Linked DNA regions of Luteolibacter sp. Y139. Each later gene encodes a partner of the first gene's protein in a complex. Links are inferred from orthologs where the notes say so. Each region holds a gene or a part of one and is shown in the gene's direction. Other genes may lie near its edges. The genes, in order: smc and WKV53_RS07055.

What was found.
Region 2: the proteins of smc (region 1) and WKV53_RS07055 are in contact, whole or in part, in a crystal structure (PDB 3ZGX), measured with the Bacillus subtilis proteins. The link is inferred for Luteolibacter sp. Y139 from one-to-one orthologs.

The regions. Positions count from the first base shown.
Region 1 is NZ_JBBUKT010000006.1:228,646-237,762, forward strand. What follows is about bases 3,363-7,712. They hold smc (chromosome segregation protein SMC), read left to right. Parts: upstream 3,363-3,723; coding sequence 3,724-7,512; downstream 7,513-7,712. Other genes in these bases: WKV53_RS16480 (bpX3 domain-containing protein), read right to left, coding at 7,640-7,712. Outside these bases: WKV53_RS16450 (hypothetical protein), read left to right, coding at 1-339; WKV53_RS16455 (hypothetical protein), read right to left, coding at 356-703; WKV53_RS16460 (acyl carrier protein phosphodiesterase), read right to left, coding at 713-1,339; WKV53_RS16465 (aminotransferase class IV), read left to right, coding at 1,424-2,206; WKV53_RS16470 (Ldh family oxidoreductase), read right to left, coding at 2,265-3,347; more of WKV53_RS16480, read right to left, coding at 7,713-9,117. UniProt on the Bacillus subtilis protein: Required for chromosome condensation and partitioning.
Region 2 is NZ_JBBUKT010000002.1:506,244-513,751, reverse strand. The notes cover bases 2,785-5,525. They hold WKV53_RS07055 (segregation and condensation protein A), read left to right. Parts: upstream 2,785-3,637; coding sequence 3,638-4,414; downstream 4,415-5,525. Other genes in these bases: nadC (carboxylating nicotinate-nucleotide diphosphorylase), read right to left, coding at 5,166-5,525; WKV53_RS07050 (biotin--[acetyl-CoA-carboxylase] ligase), read right to left, coding at 4,420-5,169; WKV53_RS07060 (hypothetical protein), read right to left, coding at 2,785-3,534. Outside these bases: WKV53_RS07070 (EF-hand domain-containing protein), read right to left, coding at 1-794; metF (methylenetetrahydrofolate reductase [NAD(P)H]), read left to right, coding at 934-1,842; more of WKV53_RS07060, read right to left, coding at 1,909-2,784; more of nadC, read right to left, coding at 5,526-6,017; WKV53_RS07040 (MgtC/SapB family protein), read left to right, coding at 6,192-6,869; WKV53_RS07035 (GNAT family N-acetyltransferase), read right to left, coding at 6,879-7,403; WKV53_RS07030 (hypothetical protein), read right to left, coding at 7,490-7,508. UniProt on the Bacillus subtilis protein: Participates in chromosomal partition during cell division. May act via the formation of a condensin-like complex containing Smc and ScpB that pull DNA away from mid-cell into both cell halves.

The DNA.
Region 1 (9,117 bases):
GAAGCGAAGGGCGGGCGCGTCGTCGGACTGGTGACGATTTTCGCAGGGATTGTGCCTCCGATGGCGGGGGCTGTGATCGCGCCGATCAGCAAGGGGCTGGCACCCCTGTCCGTGTGGTTGTTCGGCATGTCGCCGGCGAGCTTGCCGCTCTATGCGTCGGGGAGCCTGCTATCGCTCTCCGAGCTTCCGGTAGAGATCGCGCGGGCGGTGCCGCGGGCATTTCAGTTCTGGCTCTTCATCACCACCGTGGCCTGTCTGTGGCAGATCAGCCGGCTGTGGGTGTCGAGACGAGCGAAGGCGAAGAGCGTGCTCGAGGGGAATGTGGTGGCAGAGAGGTAAGTGAGCGATGCGGGCGCTACTCGCTGTCGGTCTTTAGCTTTTCCACCGCTTGGCGTGTGCGTTCCGCGAGCAGGCATCTTGCGGCGCTGATCAGCAGGATGATGCAGATGGCTGCGGCCGCTCCATGAAACCAACGTGGCTCGGCACCGAGCTTCGGGATGGTGCGGGCCGCGCCTAACAGGGAGAGGATTGCGGCACCCATAATGCCGTGCCATTTCGCCTTCAGCGAGAAGAAGCCGCAGATGATGAAGCCGCCGCCGAGGGTGAGGCCGCCCTGGAGCAGGGTCGGGTCCTTCGTTTGCTGGAAGACCATGAAGCCGAGGGCCGCAATCAGGATGCCGCCGATGAAAATCAGAATGCGCACGGGTGGAGGCTAGGAGGAGGCGTCGCCGCGGTCGATGACGACGTTTGTTTCCGGTCCGAGAGAACGGACCCAAGCTTCCAAGGATGGGAAGAATTCGTGAAAGCCCGCTTCAAACTCCGAGCGATGGAGGCGGAGATCTTCGATGGCGGTGCGGATGGGGAGGAAGGCGGGATTGCGCAGCGAGACGCGGTAGAAGACGCCGTCGAGGCCTTCGTCCGTGCCATAGTGGCCGAGCCAGTCGTCGGTGATTCGCTCTTCCAAGGTGTCGGCGAGAAAGGGTGGTAGGAGTTCGAAGTGATCGCGCAGGGCCGTGTTGCAGGTGTCGATGAACTCCCTGAGCGGCCACGGGCTGTGGCGGTCCCAGTGACGGGTGAGAAAGTGGTCGTGGACGAGGTCGACGATCACGCCGGCAAAGCGGCGGCGCTCCGGGGCTACCAAGGCTTTCAACCGTGCGGTTACCGGATGCTCGTCGGCGAAGCGGTCGATCGAGCGATGGCGGACGATGCCTTGCACCACTCGCAGGGGGAGCTTCTGCGTGAGTGCTTCCGGTCGCCCGGCCACGAAATCACCGAGCAGATTGCCGATCCGGGAGAGGGGATCGTCTTCGGCCAGGAGGAGGTGGGCGAGGTAGTTCAAGGGCGTGCCCTATTGGAGAGCCGGAAGCGGGGTCGCGCAATGCGGGCTTTCCGATGTGTGTGAGGTTGGCGCAACATCGCGGCCGTGAGCTGGATCTGGTGCAATGGCGACTTTCTCGATGGCCCGCTGGCGGTATCTCCGACGGACCGCGGGTTGACGAATGGGCTGGGCCTTTTCGAGACAGTGCTGGCGCTTGATGGGAAGCCGGTCGCGCTGGAGCTGCATCTGGAGCGTATGACGGCAGGGGCGGCGAGGTTGAGATGGGACTTTGAGGGCGAGGGAATCGAAGAGGCGATCATCGGTTTGTTAGAGCGGACTGAGCTGGCGGGCCAACGCGCGCGGGTTCGAATTGCCATGACGGCCGGGACGGGGGACTTGCGGGATCTGGCTCGCGGGGCTGGAGCGTTGATGTGGATCACTGCTGTTGCCAGTCCGCTGCCGGCCGAGTCGATGACGCTGGTGACATCGGAATTCCCCCGGAACGAGCGTTCGCCATTGGCCGGCCTGAAGTGCGCGTCTTATGCGGAGAACCTGGTCGCGCTTGATGAGGCACGCCGGGCTGGGGGCGATGAGCCGCTGTTCTTCAATACGCGCGGGGAGCTGTGTGAAACTTCCGCGGCAAATGTGTTTCTGGTGAAGGATGGGGTGATCTCCACGCCGCCGCTGTCTTCGGGGTGCCTTGCCGGCACGATGAGGCGGCGGGTCATGCAGCGGGTGGAGGTGAAGGAGGGCGTGCTGACTGCAGCTGACGTGGCCTCGGCCGATGAGGTGTTCGTCACCTCCGCCATCCGTGGCGTGGTGGCTGTCCGCGAAATCGACGGGCGGAGTATGCCAGCCGGGCCTGTGACGGTGGGCCTGCGACGCTAAAAAGGCCCGACCATTTCTGGCCGGGCCTCGGAAAAGGGAACGTGTGTAACCGGAAGGCTCAGTCGATCGGCTCGAGTTCCTTCACGCCGAGTTCGGCGGCGAGCTGGTTGAACTCCATGAGCTCGGCGGCGGTAAAGTGGAGGCCGCCGGCGTCGTCCGACTTCTTGCGGGCTTCGGCTTCGAATTGGCCGGGGAGGATGCAGTTCTCGTTGCCGTGACCGAAGATGTCCTTCAGCACGACCTTGAGGTTTTCCATCTGATCGCGGCCCTTGGCGAAGTCGCCGGCGGAGAGCGCGTCGGGGTGGATGACTTGGAAGTAGAAGGAGGCGGTGGTCTTTTCACCGGCCGGAGCCAGCGCGGAACGACCGCGGAGGGTCGGCAGCGAGCCACCGATGAGACCAGCGTAGAGCTCGTTGAGCAGGCACATGGCGTAGCCCTTGTGCGCGCCGAAGGGCAGCAGCGCGGCGACCTCATTCGGATCGGTGGTCGGCTTGCCATCCTTGTCGACGGCGGCGCCGGGAGGCAGGGATTTGCCCTCGCGCTTGAGGACCTGGACGCGGCCCATGGCGACGGTGGAGGTGGCCCAGTCGCTGACGACCGGGAATCCGACCGCCTCGGTCGTGGGGAAGCCCCAGGAGTGAGGATTGGTGCCAAGGGTGGGGAACTTGCCGCCGAAAGGAACCACTTCCGCGAGGGTGGAGGTGCAATTGGTGTAGGCGATGTAGCCGCGCTCGGCGGCCTCCATCACGTAGCCGCCGCCCCACAAGTAGTGGAAGGCATTGTCCACGCTGACCTGGCCGATGCCGTATTGGTCGGCGAGCTCGATGCAGCGCTCGATGGCCTGGTAGGCGACGCTCTGGCCGAGCTTGCGGTGGGCATTCCAGATCTCGGAGCCGGCAAAGCGGGACTTCACGACCTCGATCTCGGCACCCGGGACGCAGCCGCCGGTGGCGCTGCCGAAAAGGTGGTCAAGGTGCAAGGCCTTGAGCGCGTGGTGAGTGCGGATGCCGTGCCGGGCCGCTTCCGCGGCCAGCTTCGCTCCCTCGGCCGCTTCTTGGGCGGTGTAGCCACGGGATTGATAAGCGGCTTCGACGAGCTTGTCGTGGGCTGCGCGGGAGACGGTCAGGAATTCGGAAAGCACTGCGGAGGACATACTATGGCAGGCCGAAAGTAGACGACAGGTTGTCTTACAACTCAAGCTCGGATTCCTAGCTCGATTGGGTAGGTAGGAAGGATTCTCAGAAAAGGCTGACGATTGCGCCAATCATCAGGAGTCCGACGAGGACCAGCCCGATTTTCCCTCTAGACTATTGCCCAAGCAAGCGGACTAGAAGGCGGCTACAAAATGATTTGGACTTCTTAAAGTTCACAAATCTCAACAGGTGGTATCTAAAATCGAAATAGACCACAATATGTGGAGCTAATCCGGCCGGAAGCTTTCCCGTGGGGATTTCCGGGTTACGGTGGCCGATGTCCGGAATCCCTCTCGGACTGAACCTCTAACCCGCTTCTGTCGCATGTATTTAAAATCGCTGGAGATGCACGGCTTCAAGTCCTTCGCGGACAAGACGCGTATCGAGTTCCACAAAGGAGTCACCGGCATCGTCGGCCCGAATGGCTGCGGCAAGTCGAACGTGGTGGACGCCATCCGCTGGGTGCTCGGTGAGACTTCCGCCAAGGCCCTGCGCGGTGGGGAAATGTCGGACGTGATTTTCAACGGCACCGAGAAGCGCAAGCCGCTCGGGATGGCCGAAGTGACCATGACGATGGCCGATTGCGAGGCTGCGCTGAAGGTGGACTACAACGAGGTCTCCCTAACACGCCGGGTCTTCCGCGATGGCAAGTCCGAGTACCGGATCAATGGCACGCTCTGCCGCCTGAAGGACATCCACGACATGCTGATGGATACCGGGATCGGCCGCACCGCCTACTCGATCATGGCGCAGGGCCAGATCGACCAAATCCTTTCCTCGAAGCCGGAAGAGCGCCGCATGGTTTTCGAAGAAGCCGCGGGCATCACCAAATATAAGCGCGAGAAGAAGGAAGCGCTACGCAAGCTGGAGTTCACCGAGGCGAACCTGCTGCGCGTTTCCGACGTGCTCGCCGAGCAGGAGCGCCGGATGAACTCGCTGAAGCGGCAGGTCGCCAAGGCGCGCCGCTATCAGGCGCTGGCCGGCGATGTGCGGATCCTCGACACTCATCTCGGTCACAAGCGCTTCGTCGAGTTCACCGCCGAGCGCGATGAGCTGAAGACTTCCATCCGCTCGCTGGAGTCGGCGGAGTTCGATCTTGAGCGTCAGATGGCTCCCAAGGAAGAGGCTGTGGCTGACGCCCGCCTCGATGCGCGCAACTTCGAAGGCGAACTGGCCGACCTTCGTCAGCAGCTCAACGCCCATCGCAACGCGTTGTCCGCCGCGCAGGGTCGCGTCGCTTTCAATGAGGAGCGCAAGGCTGAACTCGAAGGCCGTATTTCCCAGAACCGCGAGGAGATCGAGACGACCCGTGATAAGCTCGCGCAGCAGGAGTTCGATGTCGTCGCGGCGAATGAAGCGCTGGAGCAACTCGCCCGCCGCATCGCCGAGCAGGAGATCCAACTTGGCGATCAGGAAGAGCGGACTCGGATGGCACGTGGCGGTCGTGAGGAGATCGAGGCCCAGCTCCGCGAAGCCCGCGCCGAAGCGAACCGCGCTCAGACGATCATTGCCTCCACGCAGGCGCGTATTGAAAGCTCGCTGGCTCAGCTTGAGACCAGCCGGGAGCGCGCCCGCATGCTGGCGGATGAAGAGCAGCGCCTGAACCTCGAGATCGAGGAAGCGAATGAGCAGCGCAATCGCATCGTGGTGGAGTTGGAAGAGCACTCCGCGCGTACCGGCGAGCTGGAGGAGGCCTTCCAGAAGGCCGAGCGCACCTATCAGCACACCCGCGGCGACCTCGATGCCTCGCGCACCGCGGCGACGGAGGCGAACAAGATTTTGGCCCAGCGCGACTCGCGCCTGAAGGTTGTCCGCCAGCTTGTCGCCAGCGGTGAAGGCTTTGAAAAGGGCACCCGCAAGGTGCTCGATGGACTCGACGATGCCGAGCGCTTCAAGCCCGGTATCCACGGCGTGCTCGCCGGCTTCATCGAGGCCGACCGCTCCTGCGCTCGTGCGATCGAGACTGCTCTCGGCAAGCACTTGCAAGCCGTTCTGGTTTCGGATGAGAAGCTCGCCGATGCGATCATCTCACGCCTTACCGAGAAGCGTCTCGGCGTGGCTTCGATCCTGCCAGAGTCCTTTGTCGGTCATTCGGTCAGCACCCAGATGGAAGCTGTGCCGGAAGGCGCGATCGGCTGGGCGCTGGACAAGGTGAAGTCTGATCCGCGTGTCGCCCGGGTCATCGAGAAGCTGCTGGAGAAGGTGCTCATCGTTCCAAATTACGCGACCGCGATGCGCCTGCGCTCGTCGTTGGCCGACGTGACGATGGTCACGCAAGCCGGGGAGCTGATCGGTGCCGAAGGCGTGATTCATGGCGGCGATGCCGGTGAAGGCAATGTTTCGGTCCTTGAGCTGCAGAACGAAGTCCGCGACCTTGAGACGGAGGTCGCAGGACTCGTCGAGGCCGAGGAAGCCGCCCGCCAGCGCGTGATCGATCTTGAGGCCTCGCTGTCGCAGCTTCAGGAAGAAGTCGAGATCGCCCGCGAGCGCATCCAGCGCCACAAGGTCGAGCTCTCCACGCTGCAAGGCCAGCTCACGCTCGCGACGCGCGAGGTCGAGAGCGTGCAGACGAAGATCGAGAACGTGCAGTGGGAACGCGGCGAACTTGAGAATCGTGAGCAGGCCGCGAACGACAGCCGCAGTGGACTCGAAAGTGAACTCGCGATGGCTCGCGAGCGTCTCGAGGGTCACGAGGAAGATCAGCGTCGCCTTCAATCGCAAGTCGAAGGTTCACAGCGCGACGAAGCGGAGCTGGCCCAAGCGCTCAATGAGCTGCGCACCTCGCTCGCCGTCGAACGCCAGGCGAAGCACGCTGCCGAAGCGCAACAGCAGCCGATGGAGGCGCGCCTCAGCGAACTGCGCGAGCTTTCGATCCGCCGCGAGACGGAGATCGAGTCCTTCGTCCAGCGCATTGAGTCCGCCGCTGCGGAGAATGCGCGCCTCGCCGAGGAAGTCGAAACCCACCAAGCCGAGGCGGAAGACCTCGCGATGGAGATCGAGTCCCGCTCGGCTCGCCGCAACGAGTTGCTCGAAGCGATCGACAAGGCCGAGGCCGAACTTTCCGAGGCCCGTCGCCGTCACGCCAAGGCTGCCGAGCAGCGCGGTCGCGAGGAAGTCGCAATTACCAAGATCGAGCTGCGCCTCGAAAGCCTGGTCGCTTCCATTCTGGAACGCCACCAAGTCGAGCTAGCTACCTTCGAGCCGGATGCGCATGCGTTGCTTTCCTGCATCGCTTCGCAAAAGTCGCAGCAATCGCGCGGCGGTCGCCAGAGCTTCGTGGAAAACGAAGGTGATGGTGAAGGCGAGGAGGATGAGCAGCCGATCATCGTCGTCGATGCCTCGAAGAGCAGCGACGAAATCGAGCTTCCGCCGCAGATGACCGGGGAGCCGGATTGGCAATTCGTCGAGGCCATCGTGGGCGACCTCAAGCGCCGTCTCGACGGCATGGGTCCTGTCAATGTCGACGCCATCGAGGAATACGAGGAACTCGAAGAGCGCTTCAACGAAGTCCGCTCGAACTACGACGACCTCGTCAGCTCCAAGGCGAACCTCATCGAGGTGATCGAGAAGATCAACGAGGAGACCCAGCGCCGCTTCTCCGAGACCTTCGCGCAGGTGAAGATCAATTTCCGGGATATGTTCAAGGAGCTCTTCGGCGAGAAGGGCCAGGCTGACCTGCTGCTGCAGGACGAGAACGATCCGCTTGAATCCGGCATCGAGGTGATCGCCAAACCGCCGGGCAAGAAGCTGCAAAGCATCTCGCTGCTTTCCGGTGGTGAGCGCTCGATGACCGCGGTGGCGCTGCTGTTCTCGATCTACATGATCAAGCCCAGCCCATTCTGCGTGCTCGACGAACTTGATGCGCCGCTCGACGAGTCGAACATCAACCGCTTCGTCAAGGTGCTGGATCGCTTCATCGATAACAGCCAGTTCATCATCGTGACCCACTCGAAGCGCACCATGGCGCGCGCCGACGTGATGTATGGCGTGACGATGGAAGAGTTCGGCGTTTCCAAGCCGGTGGGCATGCGCCTTACCAGCGCCGACGACGTGGCGAGCAAGGGCGAGGCGAAGACCGCCGCACAGAAAGCAGCGCTGCGACTCGACGCTTAACAGACAAACGGTTCTTCCGACAGAAGAGGGATGAGGGACGGAGGGTAGACCCGGGTGGGTGTGCTTTCCGTCCCTCGATTTTTTTGAGCTGTAGTGGCGGTCTATGACCGTTGCGCCAATCGGCCCTTCATTTCGCAAACGCGATCAGCTTGCCGGTTTGGGTGAGGATCGCGAAGCCGCCGTTACCTCGCGAACACACCGCCAAGGGATCGCCGGCATCGCGTGGATAGGTCAGGGTGGCGTTGGCTTTTAGTCTAACACCTGGCGCATAGACTGATCCACCGCCGCGATGCGCGACGACGATGGAGCCGTCAGGCAAGTAGCACGTGGCAGGAGGGAGATTGGCAAGAGGATCAGAGAAGAGATTCACCGGCTCGGGGTCCTTGCCCGGCTTCGGGAAGTCGATCACCAACACTTCCCTGCCCACCGACACCAATGCCTCGAAAGTTCCACTCCTTGGAGAGAGGTGAAGGCTTGAAGGGCTTTCTCCCAGGCTCATGGTGGTGAACTGGCCGTCGGGAAAACGCCAGGCTACGAAGCCTGCGGTGGCGATGCAGAGATGGCCGCCGCGACCGGCGATGTGCCAGTCGAGTCCGGTCACATCGGGCGGTGCGAGGTCGATCGGGATTGCCCGTCGCAGCTCGGCCATCTCCGAGTAGATGTGGACGCACAGCGACGAGGTCGCGGTGTACTGCAGCAATGCGAAGTCTCCCTCGTCGCCGAATGGGCCTGCGGCCAGGATGCCGCGCAGTGTGCCAAGCGCGTCGTCGCCGGAATGCCTCACGCGGTCGAGCGCGCGATAGTGCAGGCGGCCGAATTTTGTAAAATGAAACAGCCGGCCGCTGCCACGCGCCGAGGTGACCGCCAGGTGCCGGACCGGCGAATCGCCCGGATCATCCGACGTTCGCAGCGCGGAGGTGTGGCAGCCATTGTCACGGAGCTGGCCGACGGCGAGCATCTCCTGGCCATAACCGGCGATGGAGATGCCCCTCGGCAGGGGCGCAATCGAATCCCAGCGGATGTGGCTGGAGACCGTGATGATCTGCTCCGGCTTCAGAGTGCCTGTGGGCGGGCCGGACTTGGGAACCCGGGGCGGGTTCTTCCGGATCGAATAGCGCTTGGCATCGCGCTGGAGCAGCAGGTCGTCAGGGTCGAGTTTCGGCAGGAAATCGAGCAGTGCCTTGCTGTCGTTACTTTGGGCTGTCAGCGCCTCGCCGATTCGCCGGTAGGCTTGCCTTTCCAAGGCCGCTCGCAACTCCGGGGTGTTCCAACCATTTGATTGTGAGAATCCGATTTTCAGCTTCGCATCCAAGGGTAGTGAGCCGACCCGATGTTCGAACATTGAGTCCAACAGATCCACGCTGGCGGTCAGATCATTGTCCTGGCGGAGGGTGCCAAACATCATCTGCAAGGCTTCTTCCGGACGGTTTCCGCTCTTCCAGGTCTGGTCTAACAACGCCAGCGCCGCCGGCCGGTCATTGAGCTTGGTGGCGAGCAGCCGTCCCTTTTCCAGCGGGTCACGCTGCGCTTCGAGTTCCGCGAGCCACATCTCCCGTGCTTCGGCGTGGTTGCCGAGTTTCGCGTGGAGGTCGCCGGCTTTTTCGA
Region 2 (7,508 bases), on another replicon or contig:
CCCTCTGGCGGAGGCGGGAAGTCAGCAGCATCGATCTTGAGATCCTTGTTGTGATCCATTTCCTCGAAGCGGTCTTCCTGCTCGTCTTCGCTCAGATCCTTGATGAAGCCCGCCTTGCGGAATTCTTCGAAACTGAGTGCTCCGTCGCCATTTTGATCCAACTTCCGGACCAACTCCATGGGATGAGGTCCACGACCGCCCCTGCCGCCTTCCGGCTTGCCGTCCTTGTCCTTCCTTCCATCCCAGTGGGGCGGCGGTCCCTCAGGGCGGTCCTTCGGGGTCAGAGCGCCATCGCCGTCCCGGTCCATGCGATTGAACATCTTCAGTTGCCGCTCCTCCGGGAGCTTCGCAACGAAGCCGAGATTCTTGAACTCCGAGAAAACAATCTTGCCGTCCTTGTTGGCGTCAACCTCTTCGAGAGGCGGCATGCCACCCTGGGGACGCCGCGGCAATTCCTTCAAGTCGATGCGGCCGTCGCCGTCCTTGTCGAGCCGCTTGAAGATCTCGTCGCGCTTCTCCGCAGGAAGTTGCCCGATACGCTCCATGGAAGCGAATTCGGCCGCGGAGATAAAGCCGTCACCATCGGTGTCCGCCTTCATCCACAGTTCCAGCATGCGCCCGCCGCGCTCCTTGTCCTTGCCAGGACCGCCTGGGCCCGGACGATCCTTGTCCCTATCCTTGCCACCTTCGCCGCGCGGCGGGGGTGCAGGCTGATCGTCCGTCTTCGGTGGCTCCTGCGCGATGGCAGTGCCGACGAGAAGCAGGGCGATCCAAGCGGAGTGAGAGGAGTTCATGGGCCGGAGCGAGGGTAGCGGGGACCTTTACGGTCTGCGAGGTGGAAAACTCCCGGGATTCCGCGAAGTTGCGACAGCACCGGTTTTTTGCTCCCCACAGCGCCCCGCCGCGACCCATGCTGCCGCCGTCTTCCAGCGCATGCATATCCGCGACATCCTGGCCAATCGCCGCCCGACCTTTTCCTTCGAGTTCTTCCCGCCGAAGTCCGCCGCCGCCGTGGAGGACCTCTATAAGACCATCGTCGAACTCGAGGCCTATCAGCCGTCATTCGTCTCCGTGACCTACGGGGCGGGTGGCAGCACGCGGGAAATGACCCACGAGCTGGTGGTGAAGATCAAGCAGACCACCTCCGTCCCCCCGGTCCCTCACCTGACCTGCGTCGGCCACAGCGAACCGCAGATCGAGGAGATCCTGCGCCGCTACGCCGCGGCCGGGGTCAGCAATATCCTGGCATTGCGCGGAGACCCGCCGCGCGATTGGCCGAACTACGATTGGTCGGACTGTGACTTCCGCCATGCGGCGGATCTGGTCCGCTTCATCCGCAAGTTCAATGAATCCGGCGCACACCCTGACCCGCGCGGGTTCGGCATCGGCGTCGCCGGTTTTCCCGAAGGTCATCCTACCACGCCGAACCGCCTGCTGGAACTCGACCATCTGAAGGCGAAGGTCGATGAAGGCGCGGACTACATCTGCACGCAGCTGTTCTTCGACAACCACGACTTCTTCGACTTCCGCGACCGATGCCGCCTCCACGGCATCAACGTGCCAATCATCGCAGGCATCATGCCTGTAACCTCGCTGGCCGGCATGGCGAGGATGGCAGAACTCGCGGCCGGTGCACGCTACCCCGCAAAGCTCCTGCGGGCGCTGGACCGCGCCAAGGCCGATCCCGCGGCCGTGGAAAAGGTCGGCATTCACTATGCCGCGCAGCAATGCGCCGAGCTGCTCGATCACGACGTGGACGGCATCCACTTCTACACGCTCAACAAGAGCAAGGCGACTCGCGAGATCTACGCCAGCCTTGGCCTCGCGGCCTCGGCGAGCTGATCGCCGGAGATCGTTTTTGATAAGTCGGCCCGATCCACCAAAGTCAGGCGGATTCGGCTTGTCTCATCAGCGACCCTCGCGCTTTTCGATGAGCTTGTTGATCTCATCCGCCTGACGGCGGGTCAGCTCGAAGAGGGTGCCATCGAGCGGAACGTCCAAGGCAATCCGGCCGCTGCCGGGATCGACCGGAAAAGTCTCCCGCAAGGTGAGATTCCGGTCAAAGGCGTCGCCGGGGATGGAGATGCGCACACCACCGCTGCAGCGGAGCGATTGGGAGCGGCGGATCATGTCCTCTTGCCTGAGCTGGTCATTGAGGCGCTCCTGGGCGCGGCGGTCGAAAATCTCCGTGCCCTTCCCGTTCGCTGAGGAAGCCTTGCCCGCCTTCGAGAGCGAGAGATCATCCCCCTTGTTGTTCTCGGTGGTGGCCTTGGGATCAAAGACCGGCGCAAACTTGGCAGGAAGATTCGTGCCCTCGGGTCCGGATAGCTCCTGGTCGGTCGGATAGCGCACGTCCATCCGGCCCTGCATGGTCATCAGATCGGAGGCCATGAGATCGACGCTGGTCAGTTTCATTGATCCCCCACCCGTCTTGACGTGGAAACTGCCGCGGTTGAAGTCGATCTTGCGATAGCTGTGGAAGCGGTCCGCCAGGGCCAGTGATTTGAAGAGTTCGATCCGTTCCTCCCGCAGGCTGATCATCGAGCCTTCCGTTAACGTAAGGTCGCCTTCGAACTGAATCCCATCCACCGTGTTGGTCGATCCGGATGCGCCAAGTTCGCCGGAAATCGTCCCTTCCACGATTCGCGTCGCCGCTTCCGGGAGCAGCGAGGAAAGGGCCACTTTCGTGAATTCCACCTTACCGGACACCTGTGGCTTTTCGCCGCCAGCCACCGCGAGATCCCTGAAGGCCACGGTGCCTTCGCCGCACTTGAACTTGCCGTCCTTGATGTGAATTCCGCTGCGGCTCAGTTCGACGGTCAGGCTCTCAATCGCAAGATCCCGCAGCCAGTTCTGGGAAAACCGGCCACCGGTGAAAACCAAGTGCCATCCGTCCGGCGAGCGGGTCGCGATCATGCGGCTCTTTTCGATGCGGCCGGCCGTGCGCTGGGAATACCCCCAGCGGATCGACGACTCGTCCACTTCCACCGACGAGAAATCGAAGGCCTCCCAATCCCGGAACACGGAGTCGCCAAGAACCTTTGCCTGATCCGCCGAATCCGCCCCCCCCTTCACTTCCATCTCCAGCCACTTCGCCTGCAAGGTTCCGGCTTTCCACTGTCCGGCCAGGCCTGCCATGAGGGGCATTTTGAAACGGATATTCCCGGCATCCAGGCTGCGGAAGTAGCTCTTGTCCCCGCCCTCGACGACAATCCGGCGGATCTGGGCGTCGCCCTGCGTGCGGCGGAGTTCGACGATCTGTGCCTCGCTGGCGGAAAGGCCCTTGGCCAAGCCGTTATTGAGTGACGTCACGAAATGCGCGGAATCCACCCGCTTGATCAGCCACATCCCGAAAACAGCCGCCGCGACCAGCAGGGCAATCAGGATTTTGAACGCCAACCGCGTGAGATGGTTGAAAGTCATGGCCCAGCCCCCCCCACCCGACATCGAGTGCCGGAGCTGGAACCAGAACCCTTGGCTCGCGATCCACTGGCTCAGCTTCTGATTGAACGATTGCGTTTGATCCGCCTCCATGATGCTGCCCCGGGGGAGCGCCGGATTACAATGGTGGAGCCTTGTGCAGGCGAGCGCAAATTTCCCCTCGCCCGTTGTGGTGGGATCCCCTACCTGTCCGGCCGTGGAAGGCGCCGACTACAAGGTCAAACTGGATATTTTCGAGGGTCCTCTGGACCTGCTTCTTTACCTCATCAAGAAGGATGAGGTGGACATCCACAATATTTCGATCTCCCGCATCACCAGCCAGTATCTCGATTACATCGACACTTTCCGGCTCCTGAACATCGATCTCGCCGCGGAATTCATCGTGATGGCGGCGAACCTGATGTATCTGAAAAGCCGCACCCTCCTGCCGCGCCAGGACCAACCGCCGGAAGAAGACGCCGAAGAGGATGATCCGCGCTGGGAGCTGATCCGCCAGCTCATCGAGTACAAGAAATTCAAGGATGCGGCCGGTTTCCTCAGCCTCAAGGAAGTCGAGCAAGAGGGTTCGTTCGCCTATCAGTCGGAAAAGCCGGACCTGCCGGAGGAGCCGGTCAGTCTCGCCGAGGTGTCGATCTTCGACCTGATCCGGGCGTTCCAAAACGTCCTCAAGCGCTTCGAGGAATCGCACGATCTCGGCGACATCGTGGACGACCGCTACACGGTGGCCGATAAGATCGAGATGCTCCTCTTCCGCTTCGCCCCCGGCCAAGCGGCCCGCTTCGACTCGCTGTTCGAGACCGCCACCACCAAGGCCGAGGTCATCGTCACCTTCCTGGCCGTGCTGGAACTGATGAAGATGAACCAGTTCGTCCTGCGCCAGACCCACCTGTTAGGAGAGATCGAGATCGAGCGGCGCCTCCACACCGCGGCGGCTCACATCGAGGAAGAGGAGTTTGAGGAATCGGAAGCCTGAATTTCTCAGCTTTCCACCACGCGCACTTCCTCCGCTTGGACGATCCGGCGGATGCCTTCGGACGTGCGGACCAGCAACTCGCCACCGTCGCCGATACCGGCGGCTTCGCCGACGAGAACTCCATCCGCAGCGGTCAGGCGGACGCGCTCGCCTGTCAGGGCGCAGCGCTCGCGGAAGCGACGTAATAGTTCATCGAAGTCCGCACCGATCTTCGCCTGCCACACCGGCAGGCGCTCTAACATCGAAGCAAGCACCAGCGGCAGTTCCGGAGCTTCGCCACATTCCAGCGCCAGCGAAGTGGCGCTGTCTTCCAGCGCTTGGGGGAACTCGGTCACGCCGACATTGATCCCGATGCCGACGACCACGAAATCCTCGCCCGCTTCGACCAGAATTCCGGCGATCTTCTTGCCATTGATCCAGACATCGTTCGGCCACTTCACCTCCGCGGCCACTCCGTGACGGTCGAGCCCTTCAGCGACGGCAAGCCCCGCTGCCAAGGACAGCCGGGGCCACAACGCCTTCGGTTCTGTTAGGCGCAGCAGGACTGAAAACGCCAGCCCCTCACCGGGCGGGCAGACCCACGCCGCACCCCGGCGACCCCTGCCCGATTGCTGACGCCCGGCTACGACCACCAGTCCGGCTGGGGCGCCCGCACGCGCGGCTTCACGGACATCATCATTGGTCGAGCCGGTCGTCTCCCGGAAATCCAAGCGGAAGCCGGCGGGCAACTCCACGTCTTGCCAGATGCAACTCATTCCTTCTTCACAAAGTCCAAGGCCAAGTCCAGAGCCCGCACCGAGTGCGTGATGGCGCCCACCGAAATGAAATCGACACCGGTCGCGGCGATGCCGCCCACCGTGTCGATGGTCACGCCACCACTCGCTTCTAACAGCGGGGACGCCCTGTCGCCGCGCAACTCGACGGCCTGCCGCAGCTCGCCGAGCGTCATGTTATCGAGCAACAGATGATCGACACCTTCCAGCCCGAGGAAGGCTTCGACTTGCTCCAGACTGTCCGCCTCGAGTTCCACTTCCACCCCGGGGTGCTCGGCCTTGAGATTCGAAATCGCCTCCTGAAGTTCTTCCAAGCGGCCTTCAGCGACGAGGTGATTGTCCTTCACCATCACGCGATCATAGAGCCCCATGCGATGGTTCACGCCGCCGCCATGCGTCACCGCCAGCTTGTCCAGATAGCGCCAGCCGGGGATGGTCTTGCGGGTGTCGAGGATGCTGGCGTTGGTGCCCTTCACCGCCTCCACATACTGCCAGGTCGCGCTGGCAACCCCGCTCATGCGCTGGAGGAAATTGAGGGCCGTGCGCTCGGCGGTAAGCACCGAACGGGCCGGACCTTCGAGCTTGATCAGAAATGCACCTTCGGCGATCCGGCTGCCATCCTCGACAAGCAGCGTGGCCTCCACCGACGGATCGATCCGGTGGAAGACTTCGACGGCGACTTCCCCGCCGGAAAGCACGCCGGATTCGCGGGCCACGATGAAGCCAGTCGCGCGGCGGTCTCCGGGGACAAAGTATTGCGACGTCAGGTCTCCCGACCCGATGTCCTCTGCGAGGGCTGCTTGAATCAATCGCTCGACGCTTTCGTGCACGGCGCGGATGTTTCTATGCCACGTGTTTTCACGCAACCTCCATTCGCCGGGCGCGGGTTGCCGAAATTCCCCGCCGTCATTCTCGCTTGCCCCGGGGCTTGTGGTGGAGCGACCCTAGCTATTGTGGCAATATCGTTTCAGCCATCTCTCCTTGCAGATTGGATTACCGGCGGGTTGCGGGGAATCGTCCCGTCGCCGTGGCTGGAAATTCTTCTCGCCCTCGCGGCCGTGATCTCCGGCGCGCTGATCGGCGCGGAACGGGAGCGTCATGAAAAGCCGGCAGGACTTCGCACCCTCATGCTCGTCTGTCTCGGGTCGGCGGCCTTCACGATGATCTCCTACGCTTTCACCTCGACCACCGGGGATTCCGGGCGCGTCGCCGCGCAGATCGTCACTGGTATCGGCTTCCTAGGCGCAGGAGCGATTCTCCATGATCGCTCCAATATCTCGGGAATGACCACTGCCGCCACCATCTGGGCGACCGCAGCCGTGGGAATGGCCGCGGGGGCTGGGCATCTGGTGGGAGCGCTCGCGCTCAGCCTGCTGATGAGGACCGTCCTTACTGCCGTGCAGGGCTGGGAAATCCGTCACCTCGGCGGGATGCGCGCGGTCTCCATCGAGCTGCTCTTCGAGCCCGACCATGGCAAGACCCGGATCCGCATCGAGCGTCTGCGCGAGGTATTTCACGCCACAGCCCGCCAGATGCAGATCGAGTCGCTTGAGGACGGACAAGTCCGAGCCAGCATCGAGGTGCACCTGCCGCGTCGGCATCTGCGCGAACTCCTCAATTCCCTCGCCGACCTCCCCGCAGTGAAGGAGATCCACACGTCGAACATCGGAGGGGAACCTTGAATCCCTTTCTCACAGCGCCCTCACATAGCGCAGCTCTCGGACCGGACAGCCGGAAATGTCTTCGGTCTTTTCCACGCCATCCGGCGAAAAACCGATACTCTCACAGAAGCGCTTCGCCCGGTCGTTCGCACCAATCACCCACTGGGTGACGCGCGAGTAGCCCCGGCGCTTGGCTTGGTCCAGGGCCTCCTCCGCCAACTCGTGACCCGCGCCGCGTCCCCAGGCGAGCGGATCGACGAAGAACGAACCGATCTCCGCGGTCGTCGGACCGGCATCCGGATCCTGTGATTGGGAGAAGGTGCAGAATCCGGCCATCCGGGTGCCTTTCATCGCGACCAGAATCGTCTGCTCACAGGGCGTTCCCAGCACGTCCTTCCACTCTACGGCACGGCGGGATGCATCCAACTGGCGAAGCTTCGTCTCAGGCACCAAGCCCTTGCAGGCAGCTTGGCACGAGCGAACTTGGATTCCGGCGATTCGAGGGGCGTCGCGGCCGGTAGCGTGACGGATCAAGAAGCTGGCGAGGGTTTTCACGGTGCATCACTTTGCATGCGCTCCCTGCCCCATGCAACTCGACAACTGAATCCGGATACCGTGGTTCTTCGTAAGTTATTAGACGGTTAATTCCGTCGGGCCTCG